3 regions of the Kribbella sp. NBC_01510 genome follow, and region 2 is predicted to be linked to each of the others. Evidence: riboswitches for the same ligand, from Rfam matches in the RefSeq annotation. Region 2 holds a riboswitch; each other region holds the start of a gene.

Region 1 (3,269 bases), 3.0 Mb from region 2:
GCGAACGGGCCGCGCCGGTCCGCGCGGGCTCCGCGACCGACCTGTTGATCGACGCCTTGCCCGCGGCCCCGGTCCTCACGCTCACCGCGGCCGCGCGGCTCATCGACCGGTCTCAGCAGGCCGCCAACCAAGGACTCGCGCGCCTGGTCGAGACACGTGTCCTGCGCGAGGTCACCGACGGCCGCCGGAACCGCGTCTACGAGGCGCCCGAACTGATCGACGCGTTCACGTTGCTCGAACGGCGCTTCGCCAGCCCGGCGGCCGATACCAGGATCGAACCGCCTAGCAGACCCGTGCCGTCGAGGCCAGAACCAACACACCGTCAGCATTGACTTTCTCCTCCCCGTCGGGACACAATTCGAACACATGTTCGATCGCGTCTCAAATCGAGATGCCCGACGGGGAGCGTGAGGAATCGTGATGCCGGAGCCGTTCGACTGGGAGATCCTGCACCGACCATCGGCGATGGCGATGGTGCGAGGCCAGCTCGGCTTCAGCTGGATGGTGCTGTCCGGACGGCTCGCCCAACTGACCGACGAGCAGTACTTCTGGCGTCCGAGCAGTGAGGCCCTGACCGTCGTACGACGTCACTACGCCTCGCACTACCGATCACTCGGATCCGGGGAGTGGGTGGCGCAGTGGCCGGACGAGCCGGACCATCGCGGCCCGCGCACGATCGCCTGGCTGATCGCCCACCTGACCGAGACGTTCTTCGAGCGCTGGGAGTGGACGTTCGGCGAGAGCCGGCAGGGGCGCGCCGACATCACGCTGCACGGCAACGCCCGCGATGCGGTCGCCTGGCTGACGCACTGGGTGGACGCCTGGCAGGAGTCGATCGCCGCGCTGGACGAGGAGCAGGTGATGGCGGTCGGCCTGAGCCAGGCGACCGAGCTGGACGCCGGCGAGCCGTTCGGTCACGTCGTGCTCCGGCTCAACCGCGAGCTGATCCACCACGGCTCGGAGATCATGACTTTGCAGGATCTCTATGCCGTCGCAGCGTGAGGACCACAACATGTGCGACACGCGGCGTGGCGCTACCACAAGATCTAGTGCGATCCACCTAGCATCACTACTGCTGGTGGTTCGGAGCGGCTCTACATATTTGGACAGCTCATCGCGTCCGGCACCACAAGATGTGGGCCACTCCGAGGCAACAGGGGAATCCGGTGCGAATCCGGAACTGCCCCGCAACGGTGAGCGGACACTGTCCGCGAGTCCGGATACCTGCCACCGGCGCGCGCACCGCCGGTGCGCGCGGTCCGAGACCTCGCGGGTGGGTCGCAGGGCGTGGCGGCAGCGTTCCCGGCCGGAGCTGCCTGCCTCGTCATGCGCCCATCCGTGCGGCAACGGTCCTCCGAACTCTTGTGGAGAGCACACCTGTGACTATTGCTTCCTCATCCTCCGCGGTGACGACCGACCAGCCGATCCAGCTGACCGTCGTCCGCCGTGACGGCAGCAGCACCGCGTTCGATCCGACCAAGATCTCCGTTGCCATGAGCAAGGCGTTCCTCGCGGTCGAGGGCGCCGACGCCGGCGCCACCCACCGGGTCCGCGACCTGGTGGCCGAGCTGACCGGCCGGGTCGTGGGCGCCTTGACCAGCCGCGGCGACACCCGCCGCAGCGTCCAGGTCGAAGACATCCAGGACCAGGTCGAGCTGGCGCTGATGCGCGCCGGTGAGCACCAGGTCGCCCGGGCCTATGTGTTGTACCGCGAGGAGCGGACCAAGGCCAGGACACCATCTGACCCGGCCGGGATCGCCGAGCGGCCCGCGGTCTCGGTGCGCGCCGCGGACGGCAGCACCGCGCCATTGGATGTCGACCGGCTGCGGGTGATCGTCGCGGAAGCGGCCGATGGGCTCGACTCGGTCGACCCCGAGCTGATCCTCGACGAGACTCTCGGCTCCTGCTACGACGGCATCGCACAGCACGAGGTCGAGTTCGCGCTGGTGATGGCCGCCCGGTCCTACGTCGAGACCGAGCCGCAGTACAGCTTCGCCGCGTCCCGCCTGCTGCTGGACCAGATCCGCCGCGAGGCCCTCGGCCGCGTGCACGGCGAGCCCCGGCAGGCCAGCCAGGCCGACATGACCGAGGCGTATGCGGACTACTTCCCGCGCTACATCCAGGTCGGTATCGACGCCGGTCACCTCGATGCCGAGCTGGCCACCTTCGACCTCGACCGGCTCGCCGCCGCGATCCGTCCCGAGCGCGATCTCGACTTCACCTTCCTCGCTCTCCAGACCCTGTACGACCGGTACCTGCTGCACATCGACAAGGTCCGGTTCGAGCTGCCGCAGGCGTTCTTCCTCCGGGTCGCGATGGGGATGGCGCTGCGCGAGGACGACCGGGAGGCGCGCGCGATCCAGTTCTACGAACTGCTCAGCTCGTTCCGGTTCATGTCGTCGACGCCGACGCTGTTCAACTCCGGCACCACTCGGCCGCAGCTGTCGTCGTGCTTCCTGACCACGGTCGACGACGACCTGGCCGGCATCTTCCACGGCATCCGCAACAACGCTCTGCTCGCCAAGTACTCCGGCGGCCTCGGCAACGACTGGACCCCGGTCCGCGGCATCGGCGCCAAGATCCGCGGCACCAACGGTGAGTCGCAGGGCGTCGTACCGTTCCTGAAGATCGCCAACGACACCGCCGTGGCGGTCAACCAGGGTGGCAAGCGCAAGGGCGCGGTCTGCGCGTACCTGGAGACCTGGCACATCGACGTCGAGGAGTTCCTCGACCTGCGCAAGAACACCGGCGACGAGCGGCGTCGTACTCATGACATGAACACGGCCAACTGGGTGCCGGACCTGTTCCTCCAGCGCGTCGAGGCGGGCGGCGACTGGACCCTGTTCTCGCCGAACGAGGTCCCGGACCTGCACGACTTGTACGGCGCAGCGTTCGCCGAGGCGTACACCGGCTACGAAGCGGCGGCGGACCGTGGCGAGATCCGCGTGTTCAAGCGGGTCAAGGCCGTCGACCTGTGGCGCCGGATGCTGACCGTGCTGTTCGAGACCGGGCATCCATGGATCACCTTCAAGGACGCCTGCAACCTGCGCTCGCCGCAGCAGCATGACGGCGTGGTCCACTCGTCGAACCTGTGCACCGAGATCACTCTCAACACGACGGTCGAGGAGACCGCGGTCTGCAACCTCGGCTCGGTCAACCTGGTCGCGCACCTGACCGAGGGGGGTCTCGACGCCGATCTGCTCCGCGACACCGTGAAGACGGCGGTCCGGATGCTCGACAACGTCATCGACGTGAACTTCTACACCACG
Region 2 (3,269 bases):
GCAACGACTTGAGCAGCCGCCGGGGACTGGCCAGTGCGTTGGCGGCACCGACGCAGCAGAGCATGACGGCGAGCTGACCACCGTCGTACAGCGCGGTGAGCAACGCCTCCAGGGTGACCTCACCGCCGAGCTTCACCCCGTTTGCCCAGTCAGGCAAGGGAATCTGCGGCAGGGTGAACAGGACCGTGTTCCCCTGCGAGCGGGTGGACAGCAGCGCTTGCAAAACCACCCGGAGGCCGATGACCACCAGACCGAGCTTGAGGAACGCGGCGTAGCTGTGGGCCCAGGGAGCATCGGTCCGGCGGGCGGCCACTACGAATCCGGTCACTGCGAGGACCAGCCCGAGCAGCACCGGGTTCCGCGTCCTGCTGGCGGCCACGGCCATACCGAGCGCCCACAGCCACCAGGCCCCCGGGTGGAGCGCCCGGGGGAACGTCAGACGATCGACAGCACGCACTTACTTGGCTGTACGGCGGCGACTGAGGAGCAGACCACCACCGGCCAGTACGACGACAACCGCGGCGGCGATGATGATCCCACCCCACGGAGCGCCGTCGCCGTCCGAGGAGGATGCGACTGGCGAGGGGGAGGCCGCAGGTGCGGCACCGACCGCGGCGCCGATCTGCAGCGTCACCGGGGTGTCGGTGGCCGGGACCTGGATGTTCTTCACTTGGTCGCCGCAGCCCTTGGCCGGGTAGCCCGCGATCCCGCAGGTCAGGCCCTTCTCGATCCGGACCGGCGCGACCGCGGCCAGGATCTTCGCGCCGGTCGCCTTCACGTCGGTCACCACACACGTGCCGGTGGCCGGACCCGGAGTCTCACCGCCGGCCGCGTCCTCCGGCGTACCCGGGTCGACCGCCAGGGCCACCCGCTTCTTGCCGGTCTCGGCCGGCGTCTTGCCGCAGATCGCCTCGAAATCCCCCGCTGCGCGCGGCACCCGGGGCTTCGCGCCGCCGACGGCGAACCGCCAGCCCTCCACCGCCCCGTCGGCCGGGACGACGGCGTCGGAGCCCTTCGGTGAGAAGGCCCATTGGCCGGAAGCCCACTGGTAGTAGCCCCAGAAGCGATAGCCGTCCTCGGCCTGTGCGGTGGTGGCGACGGTCCCCGCCAGCAGGAGACCCGCCAGCAGGGCGAGGACCAGTCGTACGGTCCGGTGTGCAGTCATCTCATGTCCTCGATCGGGCCGTGGCCCGGTGGAGGAAGTCCCGCCTGCACCGGCAGGGTAGGGGCCCCACCCGCGGACCACGGCGGGTAGCTGAGCCTGCCTGCGGCACAGTGTTCCGGCTCGCCACCTGAGGTGGCCTACGGTTGCGGGTCAGCGCCGGACTTGGACCGGCTTCCCTGTGACGCAGGCGTGTTCGGACCGAAGCCTACTCTGGCGCGGCCAGACTCATCGGGCCGTAGACCTCCCGGTCGTCCTCCAGCAGGTACACCTGGGCGACGCCACGGTCGGCCAGGTCCCGCCAGAGCTCACCCAGCCAGCTCTCCGCGTCACCCTGTGCGGAGAACTCGGCCCCACCGACCTCACCGGGGTCGACCAGGGCGCCGGAAGCGGTCTCGAACCGCCAGCTCCAGCTCACGAGCCGGGCCGAGTCTGCGGCGCGTTCTGCGCGGTCTTGGCCGGGTCACGCTCGACGATGCCGCCCAGCGTCTCGTCGATCTGCTTCAGCAGGCTCTCCTCGAGCCTCACCCCGGACGCCTTCACGTTCTCGGTGACCTGCTCGGGCCGGGAGGCGCCGATGATCGCCGAGGACACGTTCTGGTTCTGCAGCACCCAGGCGATCGCCAGCTGGGACAGCGACAGACCGGCCTCGTCGGCGACCGGCTTCAGGTCCTGGACCCGGGTGAGCACGTCGTCGGTGAGGAACCGCTTGATGAAGTTCGACCCGGCCGCGTCGGTGGCCCGGGAGCCGTCCGGCGGCTGCTGACCTGGCAGGTACTTACCGGTGAGCACGCCCTGCGCGATCGGCGAGAACACCACCTGGCCGATGCCGAGCTCCTTCGAGGCCGGCACCACCTCGGCCTCGATCACCCGCCAGAGCATGCTGTACTGCGGCTGGTTCGAGACGAACGGGATGCGCAGCTCCCGGGCCAGCCGGTGGCCCTCCTGGAGTTGATCCGCGGTCCACTCGGACACGCCGATGTAGAGCGCCTTGCCGGACCGGACGACGTCGGCGAACGCCTCCATCGTCTCCTCCAGCGGCGTCTCGGTGTCGTACCGGTGCGCCTGGTAGAGGTCGACGTACTCGGTCTTGAGGCGCTTCAGCGAGGCGTTGATCGACTCGTGGATGTGCTTGCGGGACAGACCGGTGTCGTTCGGTCCGCCGGGGCCGGTCGGCCAGTAGACCTTGGTGAAGATCTCCAGCGACTCGCGCCGCTCACCCTCCAGCGCCTCGCCGAGGACCGACTCGGCCTTGGTGTTGGCGTAGGTGTCGGCGGTGTCGAACGTGGTGATGCCGGCCTCCAGGGCCGCCCGCACACAGGCCTTGGCCTGATCGTTCTCCACCTGGGACCCGTGCGTGAGCCAGTTCCCGTACGAGATCTCGCTGACCTTCAAACCACTGTTGCCGAGATAGCGGAAGTCCATACCCCTGACCCTACCGGCCCGGTCAGCTGGGCTTCTCGCCGCGCTTGACCATCGGCTTGGGCATCCGCCAGCGGCGCATCTGCATGGTCCGCCGGACCGCGTAGAACCCCAGCCCCTTGGTGGACTCCTTCGGGAACTTCACCGTGACCGCCTTCCGCAGCCCGGCCGAGAGCAGGAACCAGTCCGCCGCGATCAGTACGATCATCACCAGGAAGAGCAGGTTGACCACGCCGGCCAGCCACGGGAACTGCGCCGAGAACACCACGCCGACCAGCGACACCGCCAGCAGGACCGGCAGCGCGAACTCCATCACCGAGTAGCGGGCGTCCACATAGTCCCGGGCGAAGCGCCGGACCGGGCCCTTGTCGGCGGCCGGCAGGTACCGGTCGTCGCCGGTGCGCAGGGCGTCCTGCATCTTGGCCCGCTCGGTGCGGACCTTCTCCCGCCGGTACGCCGACGCCTCCTTGCGGTTGCGCGGCTTCTTCAGCGCCTGCTTGCGGGCCGCCTCCGCCTCCTTGCGGGTCGGGGTGGGGCGTCCCTTCCCACCCGGCTTGCCCTGGGGCTCGCCGGGTACGGTGGTAGCTGTCTCAGACTTGGTACGACGGAACACGGGGTCTGAACCTCATTCGCAGGGCAGGTCGCGACTCGGGGTGGTCCCCGGACCTAGGCACTACTTTATCGG
Region 3 (3,269 bases), 530 kb from region 2:
AAGCCGCCCTCCTCGGCCGGGGCCTCGAGCCAGCGGTACGCCGCCAGGTAGTGATGCGACGGGGCCATGTCCGGATCGTGGTAGATCGCCACCGGGCTCTCGCCGAAGCCACGCGGCGGCTGGATCATCAGCACGACGTTCCCGAAACGCAACGCGGCCAGGGCCACCGCGGGCTCGTCGCCGGACGTGTCGACGTACAGCTGGCCCGGCGCCTCGCCCCACGCCTCGGTCATTGCCGCACGCAACGATTCCGGCACTCGCCCGAACCACTGCTCGTAGATGCTGAGCGGGACCTTCGCGACGGCGTTCGCCAACTGCTCGTCGGTCAGCCAGTCGACGTCGTGGCCACCCGCGGCGATGAGCCGATGGATCAACCCGTCGGCGCCGTCCGGCCCCTGGAGCTCACTGAGATCGAGGTCGCCGAGGTCGTACCCGGCGTCTTGGAGTTGACCGAGCAGGACCACGGCCGACGCCGGTGTGTCGAGACCGACCGCGTTCCCGATCCGCGCGTGCTTGGTCGGGTACGACGACAACACGAGAGCCAGCCGTTTGTCGTGAGCCGGTACGTGGCGGAGGCGGGCGTGCGCGACCGCGATCCCGGCCAGCCGGGCGCACCGCTCCGGGTCCGGCGCGTATCGGGCCAGCCCGTCGGCGTCGTACGACTTGAAGGAGAACGGGATCGTGATCAGTCGCCCGTCGAACTCCGGGATCGCGACCTGAGTGGCGGCGTCGAGCGGGCTGACCGCGGCGTCACTGGCCAGCCACTGCTCACGGGTCGACGTCAGCGCGAGGCCCTGGATCAGCGGGATGTCGAGCGAGGCGAGCGCCCCGGCATCCCAGGAGTCGTCGGAACCGCCGGCGCTCGCGTTGGCCGCGACGGATCCCCCCGCGGCGAGCAGAGTCGTCACCAGGACGTCACACTTGCGCAGCAGGTCGAACAGTCCGGCATTCTCGGACGACGTCGCATCCAGTCCACGCAGGGTCCCGCAGTACACGGGCAGCGGCTGCGCACCCGCCGCCTCGACCGCAGCGGCCAGTGTGTCGACGAACGCGGTGTTCCCGGAGATTTCGTGCGCGCGGTAGTAGACGATCCCGACCACCGGCCGGTCGTCCTCGACGTACGTCCCGCGGACTCCGTACGCCGGGAGTGCGCGCGACGGCTCGAATTCGTCGCCGGTCAGGAGCAGTGTGTCGCGCAGGAAGGCGGCCAGGTTGCGCAGGTTCTCGGAACCGCCCTCCCGGAGGTAGGCGAGCGCCTCGGTCACCGCGCCGGCAGGCACGGTCGACAGCGACATCAGCTCGGCGTCGGGTGCGGCCTCACCGCTGACCACGACGGCCGGCTTGCCGGACGCGATGACCGCGTCGAGACCTTCCTCCCAGGCGCGGCGTCCGCCGAGCAGACGGACCACCACGACCTCGGCGGCGGCGAGCAACGGCGCCAGGCCGTCGAGGTCGAGCCGGGCCGGGTTCGCGACCGTCCAGCCGGCGGCCGCCTCGGCGGCGGCGAGCAGGTCGGTGTCGGCGGTGGAGAGCAGCAACAGGTTCGCGGGCACGCGTAACCGGTCCTTCCTCGGGGTGTCCACGCCCCGACCGGAGGTACGACGGCGGCAGTTCCTGACTCCCCCTCGGGTGCGAGGGATTCACAGTGGCGGGACCGTCCCGGACTCACACCGGGTTCCTGCTGATGCCGTCGATTGACTCCGTGACTCTATCGGACGGCGTGGACCGCCAGGCCATCACAATCGGCGCGACCGGGCGCACGTGAGCGACGCGACACCTTGCGGGCGGCAGTTGTGATGGCCTGGCGGTCCGGCCTCAGCGATGCATTGCGTAGTGGGCGGCGAGGAGGTCGGTGGCCCAGTCGTTGCGGAGGTCTCGCCAGACGGAGTGGATGTGGTTGGCGTTGTCCTGGGTGTTGTCGTACTCGGCGAGGAAGGTGGGGCCGGCGATCGAGTAGTAGTGCCGGTGGCCGACGCCGGGTTCGGTCTCGCCGGCCCACGCGAAGGTGAGGCGTTCGATGCCTTGGTCGGTGATGTCCTGCCAGGTCTGCAGCCCGATCGGTCCGGCGGCGCGGCCGACGTACTGGCCGATGAGGAGGCTCAGGAGTTGCCGTTGCTCCGGTGTCATGTCGCCGTACGCGAGCCCGCGGTGCAGCAGGGATGCGTCGGCGACCGGATCGTGCCGGGTCAGGATGTCGTCCGGCGCCGCGTCGGAGACCAGCGCGACGGACAGCTGGGCCGGCTCGAGCGCGTGCAGGAGCTGGAAGCCGAGGTCCTGCTCCGCGGCGAGGAACCGTCGCCCGGCGTGCGGGCCGGTGCGGACCTCCGCCGGGTTCGAGCCGAAGAACTGCGGGGTGAACGAGATGGCGCCGTCGACGAGCGTGACGTGCAGCGCGAGATGGTGACCGTTCAGCCGCCACGCCCACGGCCCGGCCCCGGCCGGGTCTCCGAGCACGCGGAGGTAGTAGCGATCGCCGACCGTCGAACCGGCCCAGCCGCCGACCTCCGCGACCTCCATCGGATCAGCGAGGCCGCGGACGATGATCTCGGCCGCCATCACCCCGCGGAAATCGGCCAGACCGCGCTCGCTGTAGACGAGCCCGAGCAGGCGCACGACGAGAGCCTCCTGCGCCGCCGACAGCTCGTGCAGCGGCAGGCCCGGAACGGCACCGGGCAGATACGTCCATTGGTGGTGATCCGGCGTGTCGAACGCCGCCGTGATCTTGTCGAGCTGGGCGGACGAAAGACTCGCCAGCAGCTCGAGGACCGCTTCCCGGGTCTGTTCTACAACCATGCCGATCGCTCCCGTTCCGTCGGTTCGTGATGCGTCCACTGTTCGAACGGCCGGTCCAGCTTGTACTGGAAATCCGGCTGCCGCAGCAGGACGCGTGTTTCGGCGTTGTGCGGGTTACGTAGCGTCTCGAAGAACCGCACCGACCAGTGGAACCAGCGCATGCAGAACAACCGCATGGTCAGCCCGTGCGACACCAGCAGCACGTTGCGCGGAACCCCCGGGGTCTCGAAGTCGCGGTGCATCGTCTCCAGGAACGACGACACCCGGTCGTACACGTCCGCGCCCGACTCACCGTCCGTGAACCGGTAGAAGAAGTGCCCGTACCGGTTCCGCAGCTCCTTCTGCTGCTCGATGTCCGCGGTGTCCTGGTAGTTGGCCCAGTCCTGCTCCCGCAGCCGCGGCTCCTCGCGGGCGAGGCCGATCAGATCGTCCAGGCCGAGTGAGTCCAGCGTCTGCAGGGCTCGCAGGTACGGCGA

The links. Region 2 has a riboswitch for cobalamin ahead of OG558_RS28255 (SCO2322 family protein). Riboswitches for the same ligand answer to the same signal wherever they lie in the genome.
Region 1: another riboswitch for cobalamin. It lies ahead of OG558_RS42105 (ribonucleoside-diphosphate reductase subunit alpha); the one in region 2 lies ahead of OG558_RS28255 (SCO2322 family protein).
Region 3: another riboswitch for cobalamin. It lies ahead of cobN (cobaltochelatase subunit CobN); the one in region 2 lies ahead of OG558_RS28255 (SCO2322 family protein).

Annotation. Positions count from the first base shown of each region.
Region 1 covers NZ_CP109418.1:8,621,906-8,625,174, forward strand. The annotation lists gene OG558_RS42095 (Fic family protein) at 1-332, shown strand, start outside; gene OG558_RS42100 (DinB family protein) at 421-1,002, shown strand; cobalamin riboswitch at 1,121-1,247, shown strand; gene OG558_RS42105 (ribonucleoside-diphosphate reductase subunit alpha) at 1,380-3,269, shown strand, end outside.
Region 2 covers NZ_CP109418.1:5,646,254-5,649,522, forward strand. The annotation lists gene OG558_RS28250 (CbiQ family ECF transporter T component) at 1-457, opposite strand, end outside; gene OG558_RS28255 (SCO2322 family protein) at 458-1,165, opposite strand; cobalamin riboswitch at 1,252-1,383, opposite strand; gene OG558_RS28260 (hypothetical protein) at 1,371-1,580, opposite strand; gene OG558_RS28265 (aldo/keto reductase family protein) at 1,577-2,587, opposite strand; gene OG558_RS28270 (DUF3043 domain-containing protein) at 2,610-3,197, opposite strand.
Region 3 covers NZ_CP109418.1:6,179,873-6,183,141, reverse strand. The annotation lists gene cobN (cobaltochelatase subunit CobN) at 1-1,553, opposite strand, end outside; cobalamin riboswitch at 1,589-1,745, opposite strand; gene OG558_RS30670 (DUF3500 domain-containing protein) at 1,816-2,793, opposite strand; gene OG558_RS30665 (phosphoglycerate mutase family protein) at 2,784-3,269, opposite strand, start outside.